DNA from 3 places in the Citrobacter sp. Igbk 17 genome. Region 3 is predicted to be linked to each of the others. Evidence: riboswitches for the same ligand, from Rfam matches in the RefSeq annotation. Region 3 holds a riboswitch; each other region holds the start of a gene.
The links. Region 3 has a riboswitch for cobalamin ahead of NNO08_RS05550 (ABC transporter substrate-binding protein). Riboswitches for the same ligand answer to the same signal wherever they lie in the genome.
Positions count from the first base shown of each region.

Region 1: it holds a riboswitch for cobalamin, as region 3 does, so the genes downstream of both, btuB (TonB-dependent vitamin B12 receptor BtuB) here and NNO08_RS05550 (ABC transporter substrate-binding protein) in region 3, are expected to answer to the same signal.
Region 2: it holds a riboswitch for cobalamin, as region 3 does, so the genes downstream of both, NNO08_RS16400 (cobyrinate a,c-diamide synthase) here and NNO08_RS05550 (ABC transporter substrate-binding protein) in region 3, are expected to answer to the same signal.

Region 1 is NZ_JANEWI010000011.1:1,386-7,874, forward strand. It holds gene btuB (TonB-dependent vitamin B12 receptor BtuB) at 1-1,703, opposite strand, end outside; cobalamin riboswitch at 1,768-1,964, opposite strand; gene trmA (tRNA (uridine(54)-C5)-methyltransferase TrmA) at 2,080-3,180, shown strand; gene NNO08_RS08760 (YijD family membrane protein) at 3,263-3,622, opposite strand; gene fabR (HTH-type transcriptional repressor FabR) at 3,638-4,273, opposite strand; gene sthA (Si-specific NAD(P)(+) transhydrogenase) at 4,465-5,865, shown strand; gene oxyR (DNA-binding transcriptional regulator OxyR) at 5,848-6,489, opposite strand, start outside.
Region 2 is NZ_JANEWI010000029.1:159-6,647, reverse strand. It holds gene cbiD (cobalt-precorrin-5B (C(1))-methyltransferase CbiD) at 1-918, opposite strand, end outside; gene NNO08_RS16410 (cobalt-precorrin-8 methylmutase) at 915-1,547, opposite strand; gene cbiB (adenosylcobinamide-phosphate synthase CbiB) at 1,558-2,517, opposite strand; gene NNO08_RS16400 (cobyrinate a,c-diamide synthase) at 2,514-3,893, opposite strand; cobalamin riboswitch at 3,982-4,156, opposite strand; gene pocR (transcriptional regulator PocR) at 4,489-5,400, opposite strand; gene pduF (propanediol diffusion facilitator PduF) at 5,602-6,411, opposite strand.
Region 3 is NZ_JANEWI010000006.1:71,565-78,053, forward strand. It holds gene dauA (C4-dicarboxylic acid transporter DauA) at 1-1,571, shown strand, start outside; gene NNO08_RS05545 (GNAT family N-acetyltransferase) at 1,680-2,195, shown strand; cobalamin riboswitch at 2,438-2,667, shown strand; gene NNO08_RS05550 (ABC transporter substrate-binding protein) at 2,879-3,931, shown strand; gene NNO08_RS05555 (FecCD family ABC transporter permease) at 3,997-5,061, shown strand; gene NNO08_RS05560 (ABC transporter ATP-binding protein) at 5,058-5,837, shown strand; gene NNO08_RS05565 (pseudoazurin) at 5,856-6,296, shown strand; gene petA (ubiquinol-cytochrome c reductase iron-sulfur subunit) at 6,321-6,489, shown strand, end outside.

The sequences.
Region 1 (6,489 bases), on a different contig from region 3:
GCCAGATCCCACAAACTCACACCACCCAATTTTACCGGTTGATAAGTAACGTAGTCCGTATCGTATCGCGTCCCCAGATATTGATATGTCAGGCCCCAGTCAAAATCATAGACCTGCCAGTCGAGTTGGTATTTCACCTGCTGTTTAGAACGACGAGCCAGTGGCTCGTTGGTAATCGCATTACGCGAATCTACGTAGTCGTAGCTAAGCGTATGCGCCAACGGCCCGGTGTCGAAGTTTGCAGTCGCTTCGATACCTTTAATACGCGCTTTGCCTTCGTTGTAGTACTTCTGAGTGTGGGTGTTGTAGTCGATCATGTCATCGATATCGTTGCGATACCCTGACACGCGCCAGTTAACACCTGATGTTAACCCTTCAAACGCCCCTTCCCACTGCTTACTCTCTTCGGGGTCAAGGTTTGCATTGCCGTAATAGCCATGCAACTGCCCCAGATTTGGCGCTTTGTAAGATGTGCCATAGGAGGCAATGAAACGATAGCCTTCGATAAACTCCCATCCAGCACTGGTTTGCCATGTACCATGGCGACCAAACTCGGAGTTATCATCACTACGTGCCGCACCTTCGAAGGTGAAGTCACCAAGCTGCTGCAATCCCGTCAAATAGAGGCCAGTATTACGTTGGTCGTAACCGTCCGTAACATACCCAGTGCCAGGCTCCGTGGTTTGCTTTTGCCAGTCCACGCCTGCACCAATGTTACCGTGGCCAACAACTATGCTGTTTGACCACTGAACATTATATTGCTTCATATCATCCAGCGTGGCCGAGGAATCATAGCGGCCATAGTTCGGATCATAGTTGTAGTCTTTACTGTGGCTGTAGCTCGAAACCAGTTGTGACTGAATAAGCTCGCCATTAAAACGTAACCCAGCGTCCCAGCTCTGGCTATAAAGCTGTCGGGTATCAAGTAGTGCAGAGCCAGGAGAATAATACGAGTCATAATCTGTGCGGTTATCATAACCATAACCACGAACGAACCCGCTCCATGTCTCGGAGAAGTTGTGCTCCAGTGCGCCATACAGCGTCTTGCTTAAGAAACCGTCTTTATCCGGTTGAGCCTGTGCACCAGTGCTACCGTAGGCCACGACATCGAAGCCTTTGGTGTAGGCATAATCGCCCATCAACGTGACACGCGTATTTTCGCCAAGCTGTTGCTGGGTTGAGATATCGTAATTCTGATACCCATTGCTTCCCACGCCGGCGGTCAGTTCCGTCCCTGGTTTTTCGCGCGTAGTAATGATATTCACCACACCGCCAATCGCATCCGAACCATATATAGCGGAACGCGGCCCGCGGATATACTCAATACGTTGCACCAGCGATACCGGGAACTGGCTAAGATCGGCTGAGCCGCTAACTCCCGCTAAATTAAGACGCACACCATCTATCAACACCAGAACATGGCTGGCGTTAGTGCCGCGAATAAAAATAGACGAGTTTTGCCCCATACCGCCGCTTTGCGCGATATCAACACCAGGCAAACGACGTAGTACATCGTTTACCGAGGTAGATTGCCAGCGATCAATGTCCTGACGTGTAACGACGGTGATGGGTGCAAGTACTGCGCTTAGGGGCTGCTGAAAACGGTTGGCAGTGACGACGAGAGTATCTGGGCTAGCATCCTGCGCCCAACCAGAAGATGCCGCGACGGAAAGCGCCGTCAACAGCAACGATTTTTTAATCATTGTAAAGCATCCACAATATAAGAAGGATGCCGCAGGTCCACCGATAGTACGCGATAGTGAAAACCAGATGCGACGTTAGCCGGCAGGTCTTCGGGCTTGGAAGGTTATTCAGGATACCGAATAAAAAGAAATGAAGACTTCCCACCCACAGGCAGTGTCTGCTTTACGCTCTCATTTCACCTTTCCTTACCGCTGCGCGTCAGCTCCAGATTCACACTGGATTCCCTTTTAACTCACAGGACCGGAAAACGGATGCTACAGTTTGTTACAACCTACTGTCCAGACCGGATATCACAATATCGGAAATCATCAATAACTGGACATCTGATGAGCAATCCCTACAATCCCCGCGTACTTTTATTTTTCAGGACGCATCATGACCCCCGAACACCTTCCGACAGAACAGTACGACGCACAGTTAGCTGAAAAAGTGGTGCGTCTGCAGAGCTTAATGACGCCATTTTATGCACAGGCTCCGGAAGTGTTCCGCTCACCGGTTAGCCATTACCGTATGCGTGCCGAGTTCCGTCTGTGGCATGACGGGGATGACCTGTACCACATCATGTTCGACAGCCAAACGAAAAAACGTATTCGCGTCGACAGCTTTCCGGCGGCCAGCGAGCTTATCAATACGCTGATGGCGGCAATGATTGAAGGTGTACGCAACAACCACATCCTGCGTCACAAACTGTTCCAGATTGATTACCTCACCACCCTGAGCGGTCAGGCGGTGGTATCCATGCTGTACCATAAAAAACTGGATAATGAGTGGCGCCAGGAAGCCGAAGTGCTGCGGGATGCGCTGCGGGCGCAAAACCTGAATGTGCACCTGATCGGCCGGGCGACCAAAACTAAAATCGAGTTGGATCAGGATTATATCGACGAACGTTTACCGGTCGCGGGCAAAGAGATTATCTACCGCCAGGTTGAGAACAGTTTCACGCAACCGAATGCTGCAATGAACATTCAGATGCTGGAATGGGCGATTGATGTCACCAAAGATTCAAAGGGCGATCTGCTGGAGCTGTACTGCGGTAATGGCAACTTTTCATTAGCGCTGGCACAGAACTTCAACCGCGTACTGGCCACCGAAATCGCCAAGCCGTCCGTTGCTGCAGCCCAGTACAACATCGCCGCTAACCATATTGATAATGTACAAATTATCCGTATGGCAGCCGAAGAGTTTACGCAGGCAATGAACGGTGTTCGCGAATTCAACCGGTTGCAGGGGATTGATCTGAAGAGTTATCAGTGCGAGACCATTTTCGTTGACCCACCGCGCAGCGGTCTGGACAGCGAAACGGAAAAAATGGTGCAGGCGTATCCGCGTATTCTGTACATCTCCTGCAACCCGGAGACACTGTGTAAGAACCTGGAAACATTAAGCCAGACGCACAATGTTTCACGTCTGGCGCTGTTCGATCAGTTCCCGTATACGCACCATATGGAGTGCGGCGTACTGTTAACGAAGAAGTAAGACTGAACGGAGGCCGGATAAGCACTTCCGGTTCAGATTGCCGGATGGCGGCTTTGCCTTATCCGGCCTACAGCTATAACTGTTACTCCGCGATTTCCTGCTTACGGTTACGCACTTTAAAGCCGATCCAGAACACCAGAATCACCGACAGTACCGCCGGGAAGAAGTTAGAGCCAATATCCGGATATTCAGCACGTACAACGGTGCTGTACAGCAGAACACCGAGAATAAAACAGGCTGCAGCCAGGCCCGGTAACCCCACAGGCATGGTGCGATTCTGGTAACGTTGATGCAGACAGTAAACCGTCAACACCAGCGAAATAATCGGGAATACAGAGAATGGCACAATGGAGCTAAACAGCGCCGCGAATGTGCCATTGATCGATAAGCCAGCAACCAGCGCCAGCAGCAGCGTACCTTTATCTTGACCTGACTGTTTCATTGCTCGTCCTTCTCGTTACTCGGAGTGGTGCGTCATCTTCTCTTGTTCACGGCGGTACCAGTAAAATGCGCCTTTGGCGATCATGCGCAGTTGCAATACCAGCCGCTCTTCCAACTGCCGACGCTGTTCAGCGCCAACATCCAGTGCTTCTGCCCCGGCACTGAACACAATCGTTACCATGGCTTCGGCTTGCGCTTCAGTAAACGCGCGAGGCATATGGTTTTCGAGTTCAAGATAGTCCGCAAGTTCCGCAATGAAGTGCTGAATTTCACGCGCAACCGCTGCACGAAACGCTGCGGAGGTGCCCGAACGCTCGCGCAATAATAAACGGAAGGCGTTGGGATTGTTGCCGATGAACTCCATAAATGTTGAGACCGAGGTACGGATCACACTACCGCCTTTGGCGATACGCTGACGAGCCTGACGCATCAACTGGCGCAGCATCAGACCGCTCTCATCCACCATCGTCAGGCCGAGCTCATCCACATCGCGGAAATGGCGATAAAACGAGGTTGGCGCAATGCCCGCTTCACGAGCAACTTCTCGTAAACTTAGGCTGGCAAAACTACGCTCAGCGCTGAGTTGACTAAATGCGGCTTCTACCAGCGAACGCCGGGTTTTCTCTTTTTGTTGCGCTCTAACGCCCATCACGATGTCTGAATCCTTCCACATACCTTGCTGGCACTATACCAGAGATTAGGCGGTTGGCATGGCTTTGTGAATGATTGTTTACGCGCAGTTTGTGCTTCGACTTCGCAAAAAAGCACAACGATAATTGGGTTATCCCAACAACGATGTTACTATTCTGTTGCTTTTATGTATAAGAACAGGTAAGCCTGACCATGTCACATTCCTACGATTACGATGCAATAGTAATAGGTTCCGGTCCCGGCGGCGAAGGCGCTGCGATGGGTCTGGTTAAGCAAGGAGCGCGCGTCGCGGTTATTGAGCGCTATCATAACGTCGGCGGAGGCTGTACCCATTGGGGCACCATCCCGTCGAAAGCGCTCCGCCACGCAGTCAGCCGTATTATCGAATTCAATCAGAACCCACTTTACAGCGACCATTCCCGACTCCTTCGTTCTTCTTTCGCCGATATTCTCAACCATGCTGATAACGTAATTAATCAGCAAACGCGTATGCGGCAAGGTTTTTACGAGCGCAACCACTGTGAAATTCTGCAGGGAAATGCCCGTTTCGTCGACGAACATACCCTTGCTCTGGAATGTCACGACGGTACAGTGGAAACACTCACCGCAGATAAGTTTGTTATTGCCTGCGGCTCACGCCCTTATCACCCAACTGACGTCGATTTTTCGCACCCACGCGTTTACGACAGCGATTCTATCCTCAGCCTGCATCACGAACCTCGCCATGTTCTGATTTATGGCGCAGGTGTGATTGGCTGCGAATATGCGTCGATCTTCCGAGGGATGGACGTAAAAGTTGATTTAATCAACACCCGCGATCGTCTGCTGGCATTCCTCGATCAAGAGATGTCCGATTCACTCTCATACCACTTCTGGAACAGCGGCGTGGTCATTCGCCACAACGAAGAGTATGAGCGGATTGAAGGCTGTGATGACGGCGTCATCATGCACCTGAAATCCGGTAAAAAGCTGAAAGCAGACTGTCTGCTGTACGCCAATGGTCGCACCGGTAATACCGATTCGCTGGCACTGGAAAATATTGGTCTGAAAACGGACAGTCGCGGACAGCTAAAAGTGAATAGCATGTATCAGACCGCACTGCCGCATGTGTATGCCGTTGGCGATGTGATCGGTTACCCAAGCCTGGCATCTGCAGCCTACGATCAGGGACGTATCGCCGCTCAGGCACTGGTCAAAGGCGAAGCCACCGCACATCTGATCGAAGATATTCCCACCGGGATTTATACCATTCCTGAAATCAGCTCCGTCGGTAAAACCGAACAGCAGCTAACGGCAATGAAAGTCCCATACGAAGTCGGTCGCGCCCAGTTTAAACATCTGGCACGAGCGCAAATCGTCGGAATGAGTGTCGGTACGCTGAAGATTTTGTTCCATCGCGAGACCAAAGAGATTTTGGGGATCCATTGCTTTGGGGAACGCGCAGCCGAAATTATTCATATCGGTCAGGCGATCATGGAGCAAAAAGGTGGTGGTAACACCATCGAGTACTTCGTTAACACCACCTTTAACTACCCAACCATGGCAGAAGCCTATCGGGTAGCCGCGCTAAACGGCTTAAACCGCCTGTTTTAACGCTTTGTCGAAATGGCCATCCATTGCCCCACGGATGGCCTCTGCCAGCTGTTCATAACGGCTGCGTAACGGCGATCCCGGACGATAGACGAGACCAATAGTACGGCGCGGTTCTGGCTTAATGCACGGCAGATAGACCACACCATCACGCTTACGCTCTGGCGGAACGGCCAGTGCAGGCAGCAAAGTAATGCCACTCCCTGCCGCAACCATATTGCGCAGCGTTTCCAGACTGGTTGCCCGGAAATGGGTGTCTTCATCGGCACCGGCTTCAAAGCAGAAGCCCATCGCCTGATCGCGCAGACAGTGCCCATCTTCCAGCATCAGCAGTTTTTCACCGGCTAAATCTGACATCGGCACACAGTCGCGGTTTGCCCATGGGTGATCTTCATAGATCGCCAGCATCATAGGCTCATCAAACAGCGGCACTTCAATGAACGCCTCACTTTCCTTGACCAACGCCAGGATCACGCAGTCGAGCTTACCGCTATCCAGTTGCGCCAACAGTTGATGCGTCTGCGCTTCATGCAGATACATTTCCAGTTTCGGGAAGGTCTGGTGCAACATAGGGATAATATGCGGCAACAGGTATGGCCCCACCGTTGGGATCAAACCAATGTGCAG
Region 2 (6,489 bases), on a different contig from region 3:
GACCAGCGTCAGCAGTTCCAACGGCGCGCCAAGTAATGCGAGGTGAGCCACCAGCGTTTCCATGCGGGCATCAGCGATATGACTGTGGGTATGGAAGATCCCTGCCGCGATTTTGATAAGTTTGCCAGGGTGGCCAACCAGCACGATCTGGCGGAATCCCAGGCGCACCGCTTCTTCAATCATGTAACCGACAAAGTTGCTCATAGTGACTACAACCTGTGTGTCGATCCCCATTTGTTCACGCACAAAACGTTCACCGTGGTTACCCGGTACCAGTACGACGCGATCCAGTCCTGCCGCGCGTTTGATCTCCAGTTCCAGCGATAGCGAACGTTTCCAGCTCTCTTCCGACATCGGCGTAACAATGCCCGTGGTACCAATGATCGAAATACCGCCCAGAATCCCCAGGCGCGAGTTGTAGGTTTTTTGCGCCCGTTCTTCACCTTCAGGCGCAAAAATCTCGATGTTTGCCCCACGATTTGGTCCAATCGCTTCACGTACTGCGGACTCAATGGTCTGACGAGGTGTCCGGTTAATCGCCGAACTGCCCACCGGCAAACCAATCCCTTTACGGGTCACCGTACCGACACCTTCACCGCCCTGTAAGACAATTTCTTTGCTATCGTCTAACGTCACGCGGGCAAAGATCAGCATCCCATGCGTGGCGTCCACATCATCACCACCATCTTTGCGGATGGCGGCAATCGCCTGTTGCCCTTCGATATGCGGTGATTCCACGTTCAGGCATAACGTCACCCCGGAAGGCGTCACAATGGAAACCTGATGGATCAGATGCTGGCGCAGCACCATCAACGCAGCGACTTTTGCCGCCGCCGTCGCACACGATCCCGTGGTGTACCCTTTACGCAGCGCTTTACCGTTGTGCCACACTGGCGTATCGAAGGACTGGTCGCTCATCGCGCCCCCTGCATGTGATAAAGCATGGCGTTGACGATAGCGGCAGCGACGTTACTGCCACCTTTGCGACCTAATGCGGCAATGGCGGGCAGATGACTTTGTGTCAGTGCGTCCTTCGACTCCGCCGCGCCAACAAATCCTACCGGTACGCCAACCACACCGCTGACAGGTGCATCATGTTCCAGCAGCCGGAACAACGCGGTTGGCGCGTTGCCAAAGACAAACAGTTTTTCGCCTTCTTCCTTCACGGCAATGTCGACTGCAGCCATTGAACGCGTGATCCCCTGTTCTTTTGCTGCCCGCACCACGCGTGGGTCGCTGATGTAACAGCGGCATTCGCCACCGAATTTTGCCAGCAGGGTTTTGTTGATCCCGGAAAGCGCCATCGTGGTATCGGTATAAATCACACTCGGGCGACTCAATGCTGCGCAAAACTGTTCCAGTACACCGCTGGAAAACCACAGAATGTCCAGCCAGTCGAAATCCGCGGTTGTGTGGATCACCCTCTTGATGATGGCTTCATGCAACGGACTGGCAAACTGATAATCCGGGCGGGTTTCACTGATAATCTCACCAATGATGTCGAAACTTTTGGCCTCAATCGCTTGAGGTTGCTGGATATAGTGCATTTTGTTGTCCTCAGGCGACACCGACCCACAGCCAGCGCAGCGCAATAAAAAGCGCCAGTGCCAGGGTCGATGCTACCCACATCAATCGAATCGTTTGGGAAATGTCGTCTACAGAAATGTCTCGTTGTTGATCGCCAATCCACGGTTTCTCAACGCGTTCGCCAAAGTAGTCATTGGGTCCCCCCAGGCGAATACCTAATGCGCCGGCCACAGCAGCTTCCGACCACGCGCAGTTTGGGCTGCTATGGTTGTAGCGATCACGCCAGCCAATCTGCAAAGCGCGTGCGCCGTCCTGGCGGCATAAAAACGCCGCCACACCCAGCAACAACCAGCTCAGTCTTGCCGGAATAAAGTTAGCGACATCGTCCAGACGGGCGCTGACCATGCCGATAGCACGGTACTTTTCATGTTTGTACCCCACCATTGAATCGAGGGTATTCACCGCTTTGTAGGCCATCGCCAGCGGCGCACCGCCCAGTAAGAGAAAGAACAGCGGCGCGATGATGCCGTCAACGGTGTTTTCCGCCACGGTTTCCACCACGGCGCGGTTGATCTGTTTTGGTTGCAGCTGTGAGGTATCACGTCCCACAATCCAGGAAAGTTTTTCCCGACTTTCGGCGAGATTATTGGCACGCAATGGACGCTCAACATCCAGCGCAGCATTCGCCAGACAACGCCCCGCCAGCACGGTAAAGATCATCCACACCTCTACGCCCCATCCCAGCCACGGATGAATGGAATTCGCCAGCGTCAGCACTCCCCAGGAAACGCCCCATGTCACACCGACCACCACGATCCACATCACGGCACCGCCGATTCTCAGCGTGCTATCACGATGGCAATAACGCCGAATGACTCGCTGGACTGCGGAGATAAGGTTGCCAATCCAGCGCACCGGGTGAGGCCAGTTCTGCGGATCGCCAATGATAAAATCCAGCAGCCAGGCAACGCACCATGCAAGTATCGTCATAGCGCGTTCCTCGCAGCGGCCAGCCAGTGATTGAGCATTTCGGGGCGCTGGGCAAAATGAACGTGCAGGTAGCTGGCGAAGGTATTTCCGACCTGCCATCCGCCTGACCAGGCCTGCAGCGTTTTGCCATCACGCACCTTGCGGCAACTCATTACCGCCGGAGTTTCAGGGGTAAAATCGGAATAGTGGAATTCATGCCCGCGCAGGACTTCACCGGCCGTTGCCAGCAATGTTTGCTGTGTGGCTTGCGCCTCGCAGTAACCAAACCGGGTCAGCCGTTTGCCCATTTTGCTGTGCCCCGGAATGATATCTACCATTTGCCAGCGATCGCCGTTGCTGTCCTCCAGCGAGCTACCGAGATACATCAACCCTCCGCACTCTGCATAAATAGCGACGCCACGCTGATGTGCCGCTCGCAATTGCTCCAGCATGGTGACATTACGGGCCAGGGCCGCAGCATGCAGTTCCGGATACCCACCGCCTAACCAGATCATCTGGCAGTCCGGTAAACAGGTATCGTGCAGCGGGCTAAAACGAACAATGTTGAGGCCCGTACGCGCCAGTAACGTAATGTTATCCGGATAATAAAAGTTGAACGCCTCGTCATCAGCAATGGCCAGCGTTAACCCTGCGCCTGCGTCTGCAGCAGGCAGGGCGGGCCATTCACCAACAGGAAGGTTGTCTGACGCACTTAAGGCCAGCAGCGCGTCGATATCCAGCGTCTGTTCCAGCATCGCGGCAAAATCCTGCCACGGCTGCTGGTTGATAACTGACTCACGAGCGGTAACCAGCCCCAAATGACGCTCAGGGAGCGCGACGCCCTCCATGCGAGGAACATAGCCCAATACAGGCACGGAGCAATAACGCTCAATCGCAACTTTGAGTAGCTGGTAATGTGTTTCGCTGTTGACCCGATTAACAATCACGCCTGCAATGTTCAGACTGGGATCAAAATGCTGGAATCCCATCACCGTGGCGGCTATCGAAGTGGAAACCGCCTTACCGTCAACCAGCAAGATGACCGGGCAGCCCAACTGTTTCGCCATCGCCGCAGTACTGCAGTAATCAGGGTCTGTGCCATAGCCGTCATATAACCCCATAACGCCTTCGATAACGGCAATATCCGCGTGCCGCATCTGCTCGCAAAATAAGGCATTCAGTGTAGAGGTGGGTAGCATGAAGCTATCAAGATTGCGGGAAGCCGTACCACATACCGCGGTGTGCCAGCCAGTATCAAGGTAATCAGGACCGACTTTGCATGGCTGGACGCGTAAACCGCGCTTTTTCATCAGGCTCAACAAGCCCAGCGTTACCGTGGTTTTGCCACAGCCGCTACCGGTACCTGCAAGAACAAATGCGTGAAAACTGGCCGCCATACCCTGATCCTGTTCAGGGTGGTAGGGGTGTATAGATACCCAGTCTCTCGACTGTATGCATCTGCGCAACCCACTTCCCACCGAAGTTGTTGGTAGTCACCGACAGGCAGGTCTTCTGGCTTAGCGTCGTCCTCGCCCGTCCTTCCCAATCTTGCGATCAGTGGTCTATACGGGGTCGTCAGCATCACAGCAGCGGGGGCTGCGGGGGATTCTCACCCCCTTCCCTACCACAAATGTGGCAAACCTGTCAGTTCAAGAGCCGATTTAATTTGGCTCTGTGTCTTGAGGCAAATTCACGACCTCATGACAATAATTCAATTTAATATCTTGCCGGGTACATTCAACCAATGTTATGGCCTCAACCCGTTTATTCATATGTTCATTTTTTGAATGAAAGCGTCATTAAAGAATAAAGAAAGTCTTTCACACAGACACTGTATCTCATCACAAAAATAAAAACTGGTGCAGTTTATCCTTCAAATACCATTATTTTGTTGCGCTATGACAATTTATTGACTGCTGTAGTTATTTTTCATTTTATAATGACTGACATAGCATACGATATCAAAAATCGGCAATAGCAAATTATTGCTATTTAAGCTGTCTCTTCAGATGAGATGACATTTATTTGCTGACGGAAAGCCTGCGGCGTAACCTGGTACGTTTGACGGAAAACTTTGCAAAAATAACTGGTTTGTGAGAAGCCTAAATTTCGCGCGATACTGGCAATGCTCCAGTCGCTATGACAAAGTAACTCTTTGGCACTCGCCATTCGCTGTTGATTTACCCATGCGTTAAATCCTATCCCCTGATATTTTTTGAACAATTTGCTGAAATAGTAAGGGCTGAGATAAACATGAGAGGCAACATCTTCCAGACGAAGCTCGTCCGATAAATGCGCATCAATATAACGCAAGGCTTTCTTCATTTTACTGTCATGAGGGTTCGGACTACGATTAGCCCGCACCGGCTCTGACTGTTGCGGATTGTCTTTAATTACGACGAAATTCAGTTGTTTTTTAAGACAATTTTCTACAATGAGCTTTAGCAAATCAGCAGAGGCAATAACCCGCGAATAGTCCATTTCCGGTACATTACGAAATTCACTCACCAGTTCGGGATCGGCTTGCCAACGGTCGTCCACGTTCAGAATATCCACCAGCCCCACGTCATTACTTAAGCGCACCTGACCACATAAGACAAACCCTACCAGATGTCCCGCAATGACCAGCGGAATGGAGAAGTCGGTAAGTCCGGCATGGCAGCGATAAATGCAAGGTTGATCGGATTTTGAAGCTTCCAGTCCCCCACAGCGATCGCTCATACGACATCGCGTACTATGTTGAGGATGCTGGCGCATCAACTGGCAAAAAGGGGTGAAATTAAAAAGCTCAGAAATTTCATCACCGTGAATATTGACAACCACAACAGCCAGACTGGTGGCCTGCGCAAAATCCTGTGCGATTTTATTAATGAGTTCTGAGTTCAGGGCACTCGCAGAAATCATGATAAAACCTCTCAGTTAATTTATTGTTATAAATAAAACATATTATTTACATCCGCTTTCATCTCGCTATCCAAAGCAATGATAAAAGGCGTATTCGAACATAACAAAAGTCTCCCATTCTTGGGAGACTTTTTAAGCGGTTCAGGAAACCTGATCACGAAAACAGTTATTACATTTCAAAAATAAACATTTTCCATGAAGCTAACGCTCATTTTCCTCCAGCTTACAGCTATTACACGGTAAGTTTTTGCCAATAAAGTAACGATAAATTGCTGCCCCCGCACAAGCACCAATGATAGGTGCCACGATCGGGACAATAAAGTAAGGAATATCACGCCCCCCAGTCATCGCGACATCCCCCCAGCCCGCCATCCATGCGAACAATTTAGGCCCAAAATCACGAGCCGGATTCATGGCAAATCCGGTAAGCGGCCCGGTAGAAGCCCCTAGAACAGCAACCAGAATACCGATCAGTAGTGGTGCTAACGGCCCCCGGGGAATCCCATTGCCATCATCGGTGAGCGCCATGATCATTCCCATCAGAATGGAGGTAATCACAACTTCCACCAGTGCAGCCTGCCAGACGCTGAGTGCAGCGGCAGGATAAGTACTAAATATGCTGGCAAGCTGCAAACTTTCGAGGCTGCCCCGCACCATGTGGTGGGCGGTTTCGTACTCGATAAACAAACTGCCATACAACAAATAGGCGAGCAGAGCGCCACCAAAGGCACCAGCCACCTGAGCAATGGAGTACGGCAACACTTTACGGCCAGGAAAACAGGCAAACAGCCACAGTGCGATGGTGATAGCGGGATTGAGATGTGCACCCGAGATCCCTGCAGTCAGATAAACTGCCAGTGAGATCCCCAGCCCCCATATAATGCAGATTTCCCACAACCCTAAACTGGCACCGGCTACTTTCAAGGCGCTCAGGCATCCAATGCCAAAAAACAAAAATAGCCCGGTACCCAAAAACTCGGCAATGCATTGCGCTTTTAGTGAATCGTTCATTGTGACACCTTCTAAGCAGAGTTCGTGTCTTTACCAGCGGTCTCCTTGCTGGCTCGTAGAATACTTCGAGACTTACTA
Region 3 (6,489 bases):
TTACCGTTGGGATCATTGCGATTCCGCTGGCAATGGCGCTGGCAATCGGTAGTGGCGTTGCACCACAGTACGGCCTGTACACCTCGGCCGTGGCTGGGATTGTTATCGCCCTCACCGGGGGCTCACGCTTTAGCGTATCTGGCCCTACCGCCGCCTTCGTGGTGATTTTGTATCCGGTGTCGCAACAGTTTGGGCTGGCAGGTCTGCTGGTCGCCACGCTAATGTCCGGGATATTCCTGATCCTTTTCGGCCTCGCTCGCTTTGGCCGCCTGATCGAATATATTCCCGTGTCAGTCACGTTAGGCTTTACATCGGGTATTGGTATTACCATCGGTACCATGCAGATTAAAGATTTTCTCGGTTTACAGATGGCTCATGTCCCGGAGCACTACCTGCAGAAGGTCGGTGCACTGTTTATGGCATTGCCAACCATTAACTTCGGCGACGCCGCCATTGGCGTGGTCACGCTGGGGATCCTGATTTTCTGGCCGCGGCTGGGGATACGTCTGCCAGGCCACCTTCCGGCGCTGCTGGCTGGCTGTGCGGTAATGGGTATTGTTAACCTGAGCGGTGGGCATGTCGCCACTATCGGTTCCCAGTTTCACTACATTCTGGCCGATGGTTCGCAAGGCAACGGTATTCCGCAGTTGCTACCCCAACTGGTATTGCCGTGGAATATGCCAGAATCAAACTTTACGCTGAGCTGGAGCTCGTTACAGGCACTGCTACCCGCCGCCTTCTCGATGGCGATGCTGGGGGCGATTGAATCCCTGCTGTGTGCTGTCGTGCTTGATGGAATGACAGGGACGAAGCATAAAGCCAATAGTGAACTGATTGGTCAGGGCCTGGGTAATATTGTCGCCCCGTTCTTTGGTGGTATTACCGCCACCGCCGCGATTGCCCGTTCAGCAGCTAACGTTCGTGCCGGCGCAACATCGCCAATTTCTGCGGTCATTCACGCGATTCTGGTGATCCTTGCACTGCTGGTGCTAGCCCCGCTGCTCTCCTGGCTACCCCTTTCGGCAATGGCTGCCCTGCTGCTGATGGTGGCATGGAACATGAGCGAAGCGCATAAAGTTGTGGATCTGCTGCGCCACGCGCCGAAAGACGACATCATCGTCATGCTGATGTGTATGTCTTTGACGGTGCTGTTCGATATGGTTATCGCCATCAGCGTCGGTATTGTTCTCGCTTCGCTGCTGTTTATGCGCCGTATTGCGCGCATGACGCGTCTGGCTCCGGTCAACGTAGACGTACCAGACGACGTACTGGTACTACGCGTTATTGGCCCGCTATTCTTTGCCGCTGCGGAAGGATTATTTACCGATCTCGAGTCGCGTATTGCAGGCAAACGCATTGTGGTGCTGAAGTGGGACGCGGTCCCGGTACTGGATGCAGGCGGTCTGGACGCCTTCCAGCGTTTTGTTAAACGTCTGCCGGAAGGTTGTGAGCTGCGTATCAGTAACCTGGAGTTTCAGCCGCTACGCACCATGGCACGCGCGGGTATCCAACCCATCCCTGGTCGTCTGACGTTCTTCCCGAACCGCGATGCCGCGCTGGCAGATATTTAATCATACTATGTTACCGGCTTGCGCAGGCTTGCCGGTAACACTTCTCTTCTGTAAACGTGTCTGAGTTGCTATTATCCAGTTTCCCTGGTTCTGATGATATCTGCAACGATGAACGCTGATACTACATTTATATTCCGTGAGATAACCGAGGCTGATATTTCGGCCGTTCAGTCGTTTATTATCCACCATTTAAATCTCTATTTTAACGCTAACCGACCGGCACCTGAACCGCATACAGATGTATTAAATCTGCGCTCACACTACCTCCATCAACCGCGAAATCTGTTGATCGGTGCATGGAATAACCGACAGCAACTTATCGCTACGCTGGCGGTCTGCCAATACGATGACCGAATACCGGCACTGCGTGGACGCTATCAATTATCCTCAACCGCTGAAATTTGTCGCTGCTATGTCGCACAGGAATATCGTCGGCAAGGCATAGGCAGCCAACTTGTCCTGCTGGCGGAACAATTTTGCGACCGACAACAATATAAAACACGCTATCTGCACACCCATCATTTTTTACCTGGCGGCTATCAATTTTGGTTGCGAAATCACTTTACCGTCTATTTTGATGAAGGTGGAGAACAGCAAATCGTGCACATGGAAAAACATCAATAAAAATGTGACGCCGCGCAAATAATTAAATACCACAATTAATTTCGTTATTAATCGTAGTCTTCTCGGCAAAGAAAACATTAATTGATCAACATCAAACAATTCTCATTTAGTTTATCGACATTTGTGCTTTCCACATAATTAATGTCACAAGCATAAAATCAACGCATTGATTTTATTGAATTAAAAACCAAAAGTGATATCAACCCTACTTATTCAAGCGGTTGACGGGGCTATTCGATACCGATAAAGTCCCCACCGACAGTATTTCAGAATCTATTGATCATTTTGAAACGGAATATGGTGCGGATTATTTTAATCTTATGCCATAGCTGCCCCCGCAACTGTAAGCGGAAACTGAATATCACTGTGTCGTGGATTATCCACGACCGGTCACTGTAAAGAACGCATTTATGGGAAGGCCGATATTCAGATTGCCGCGAGCCAGGAGACCTGCTGTCAAGGTTGTATACATTGAGTGGACGGGATGGTCCATGGGGTGATTTATTTGACGAATGTATAATATAATTTCTGAACAAATTGGCAACAATATGCTTTATTTTCATATTATCTTGCCCGCAGTTCACGATTAGATGTCATCTATCGTCATGTGCCTGTCCCGAATTTATGGAACGAAATGAACCATGACCAGACGTTCAGATTCTGGCATGAACGGGACAACACTAATGCACGCAAAAATAACTTCTGCTTATTGCAAACTTTCACTTCTGGCACTGACTGGCGCAGCACTCTTCCTGACCAGCAATATGGCTTCTGCGGCTAAAACAGAATATCCACTGACGATCAAAAACTGTGGTAGGGATATTACGTTTAATCATGCGCCAAAACGCGTGACTACCGTTGGACAAAACAGTACTGAAATCCTCTATTCCCTGGGTCTTGCCGATCGTGTTGTTGGGACATCACTGTGGTTTGGTCCGGTACCTGAACAGTACAAAGCGGCGAATGACAAGATTGCGGTCATTGCACAAAACATCCCGAGTTTCGAAGGGATTATTGCGAAAAAACCGGATCTGGTGGCCAGTCAGTTTGAATGGCAGATTGGCCCTGCGGGCACAGTTGCCTCTTACGAACAATTTAGCGAATTACACGTTCCGGTTTATACCGCCCCAGCCGATTGCGCCAAAGACAACGAAGACGGCGGTGACGGCGTGCGTAAGAGCATGTTTGATATCGCCATGGTCTATCAGGAAATTGCCGACCTGGCGAAAATTTTTGATGTACAGGATAAAGGCAATGAGCTGATTGCCAGCCTGAAAGCACGTGAAGCCGCCGCGAAAGCGAAGATTGCCGGTATGGACAACCACGTATCTGCCGTCTTTTGGTTCTCCAGCGCCGACCTGCAGCTTGACCCCTATGTCGCCGGGAAATTTGGCCCCGCGGCGTGGATAGCGCAATCTCTTGGGGTGAAAAATGTCATTGATTCCGCTGAGGAGTGGCCAACGGTAGGTTGGGAAACCATTGCCAAAGCCAACCCATCGGTCATCCTCCTCGGCGAGATGGGCCGTCGCCGCTTCCCGGCCGATGACTGGAAAGTCAAAATGGAATACCTCACATCCGATCCTGTTACCCGGCTGATCCCGGCAGTGAAAGAAAACCACCTGCCGGTGATCGACGTGCAGACCATGAACGCGGGTATCAGAACCATTGACGGGCTGGAAAAACTCGCCGATGCGCTGGTGCAATATGGCCTGGCGCACCCTCAGACGACTCACTAACTCTCGTCGCGCGTTATGCCTTATGCGGGCATAGCGCCCTTTCGTATCCCGGGAAGTCGTAAATAATGAGCGAATTACGCAGGACGCGCCATGCCATGAGCCAGCTTGCTGGCCGGACGCTGTTCCACGCGCTATGGGTCAGCATGGTGATGTGCGGCGTCCTTCTGGCGGGCATTTCAATCGGTGAGACGGTTATCCCGTGGCGGCATGTCAGCCATACGCTGGCAAACCGCTTGTTTGATACACAGTATACGGTGGATGCGCTTGATGCCGGGATTATCTGGAACTACCGCCTGACCCGTGCGCTGGTTTCCGCCTGCTGTGGAGCCTGTCTGGCGGTCTCAGGCGTGGTTCTCCAATCGCTGCTGCGCAATGCGCTGGCCGAACCTTACCTGCTGGGGATTTCTGCCGGAGCCTCAACGGGCGCGGTGCTCATTGCTCTGACCGGACTTGGCGCAGGGATCATTTCCATGTCGCTTGGCGCGTTTATTGGCGCGCTGACGGCATTTTTGTTTGTCGCGCTATTAGCCATGGCGGCAAGGGGCAAAAGCGGCTCGGCCACCACGCAAATCATTCTCGCCGGGATTGCCAGTTCGCAGCTATTCAATGCCATTACCTCACTCATCATTACGCGTTCAGCCAATGCCGAACAGGCTCGGGGCATCATGTTCTGGCTGCTGGGCAATCTCAGCGGGGTACGCTGGCCAGATGTCGTGCTGGCCATCCCTACTGCGCTGATTGGCATCGTCGTTTGCTTTTGCTACGCCCGCCATCTGGATGCATTCTCATTTGGCGCGGAATCGGCGGCATCGCTGGGCATTCCCGTCAAACGCACCCGTGGCGTACTGATTGCCGCCGTGACAGGGATGACGGCCATCATGGTGTCAATCGTCGGCGCCATTGGCTTTGTCGGGCTGGTCATTCCCCATGCTGCGCGGTTACTGGTGGGAAATCAGCACCATCGCCTATTGCCCGTCAGCGCTCTTATTGGCGCCATTTTCCTTATCGTCGCGGATGTTATTTCACGCACCTTGCTTCCAGGACAGGTCTTGCCGATCGGCGTGATTACCGCACTGGTCGGCGCACCTGCATTTGCCATCATTTTGATACGAGGGAATCCGGGGAAATGACCGCTAATCCTGTGGTAAACGCCCAGCATCTGTACTGGGAGGTTAAAGGCAAAGCCATCGTCAATGATGTCTCTTTTCAGGTCTCGCACGGTGAGTTTGTCGGTATTATCGGCCCCAATGGTTCCGGGAAAACGTCGCTGATTTCGCTCCTGGCGGGATTACTGAAACCGTCTTCCGGGCACGTTACGCTAAATCACCAGGATATTCGTCGCTATTCACGCCGCCATCTGGCGCAAAAGGTGGCACTGGTTGAACAACAGGCTGAAACCAGCGAGCGTCTTACCGCTATTCAGGCGGTTTCGCTTGGTCGCACGCCATGGCTGAGCCTGCTGTCGCCGTGGTCGAGGAAAGACGACGATATTGTGCAGACGATGCTGGAAAAAGTCTCCCTACAAAACATGCAGCATCGCTGCTGGCATACCTTCTCCGGCGGAGAGCGTCAACGTCTGCACATCGCCAGAGCGCTGGCACAGCAGCCGCAGGTACTGCTGATGGATGAGCCGACAAACCATCTTGATATCCAGCATCAGATTGGCCTGCTCAATCTGGTTAAACGTGAAAAACTCACCGTCATCGCCGCCCTACACGACCTGAATCATGCGGCGATGTTCTGCGATCGCATCATGGTGATGAAGGCTGGACAACTGGCGATGCAGGGGCATCCTGCCGCCATTTTTACCCGTGAAAATCTTAACAGCTGGTTTGGCATCGACGCGATTGTCGAACACGCCCCCGACGACATGAGCTGTTTTATCCGTTACCAACGCCCCGCGTAAACACTGAAAGGAACCACAATGAAACGTGTTAAGCAAAGTTTGCAAATCTTATGCCTGTTAGCCTTCACCTCGACGGCTTTTGCACAAACCTACGAAGTGCTGATGAAAAACCGCGGTACAGGCGGCCCGATGGTTTATGAGCCGGACTATCTGGCGATCCAGCCTGGTGATAGCGTGAAGTTTATCCGCAAACATAAGAGCCACAATGCCGCGTCGATTGCCGAACTCTCTCCCGCCGGATACCCCGGTTTTATCGGAAAAATCGATGAAGAGATTGAAGTGAAATACGACAATGCAGGTTTCTACGGCATCAAATGTTCACCGCACTACGCGCAGGGCATGATCATGCTGATTAAAGTCGGCGACGCCGTGTTACCCGACAGCTACCGCGCGTTCAAAGCCCCTGGTCTTGCCGATAAGCGTTTTCAGGAAATTTATACCCGCCTCGATAAACAGTAACGCGGTCATAAAGGGAGAATAACGGTGGTGGATAAAAAAACGCTTAGCGAAACAATCCAAACTCAGCGACGCGATTGCCTGTGCAAGCTGACGAAATTTGTCGGCGCAGCGGGCGTGACCGCCGCCGTCTGGCCACTCATTTCCGCGCTGGGTCCGGATGATAAAACGGTGGCGGAAAATGAACCTGTTGATG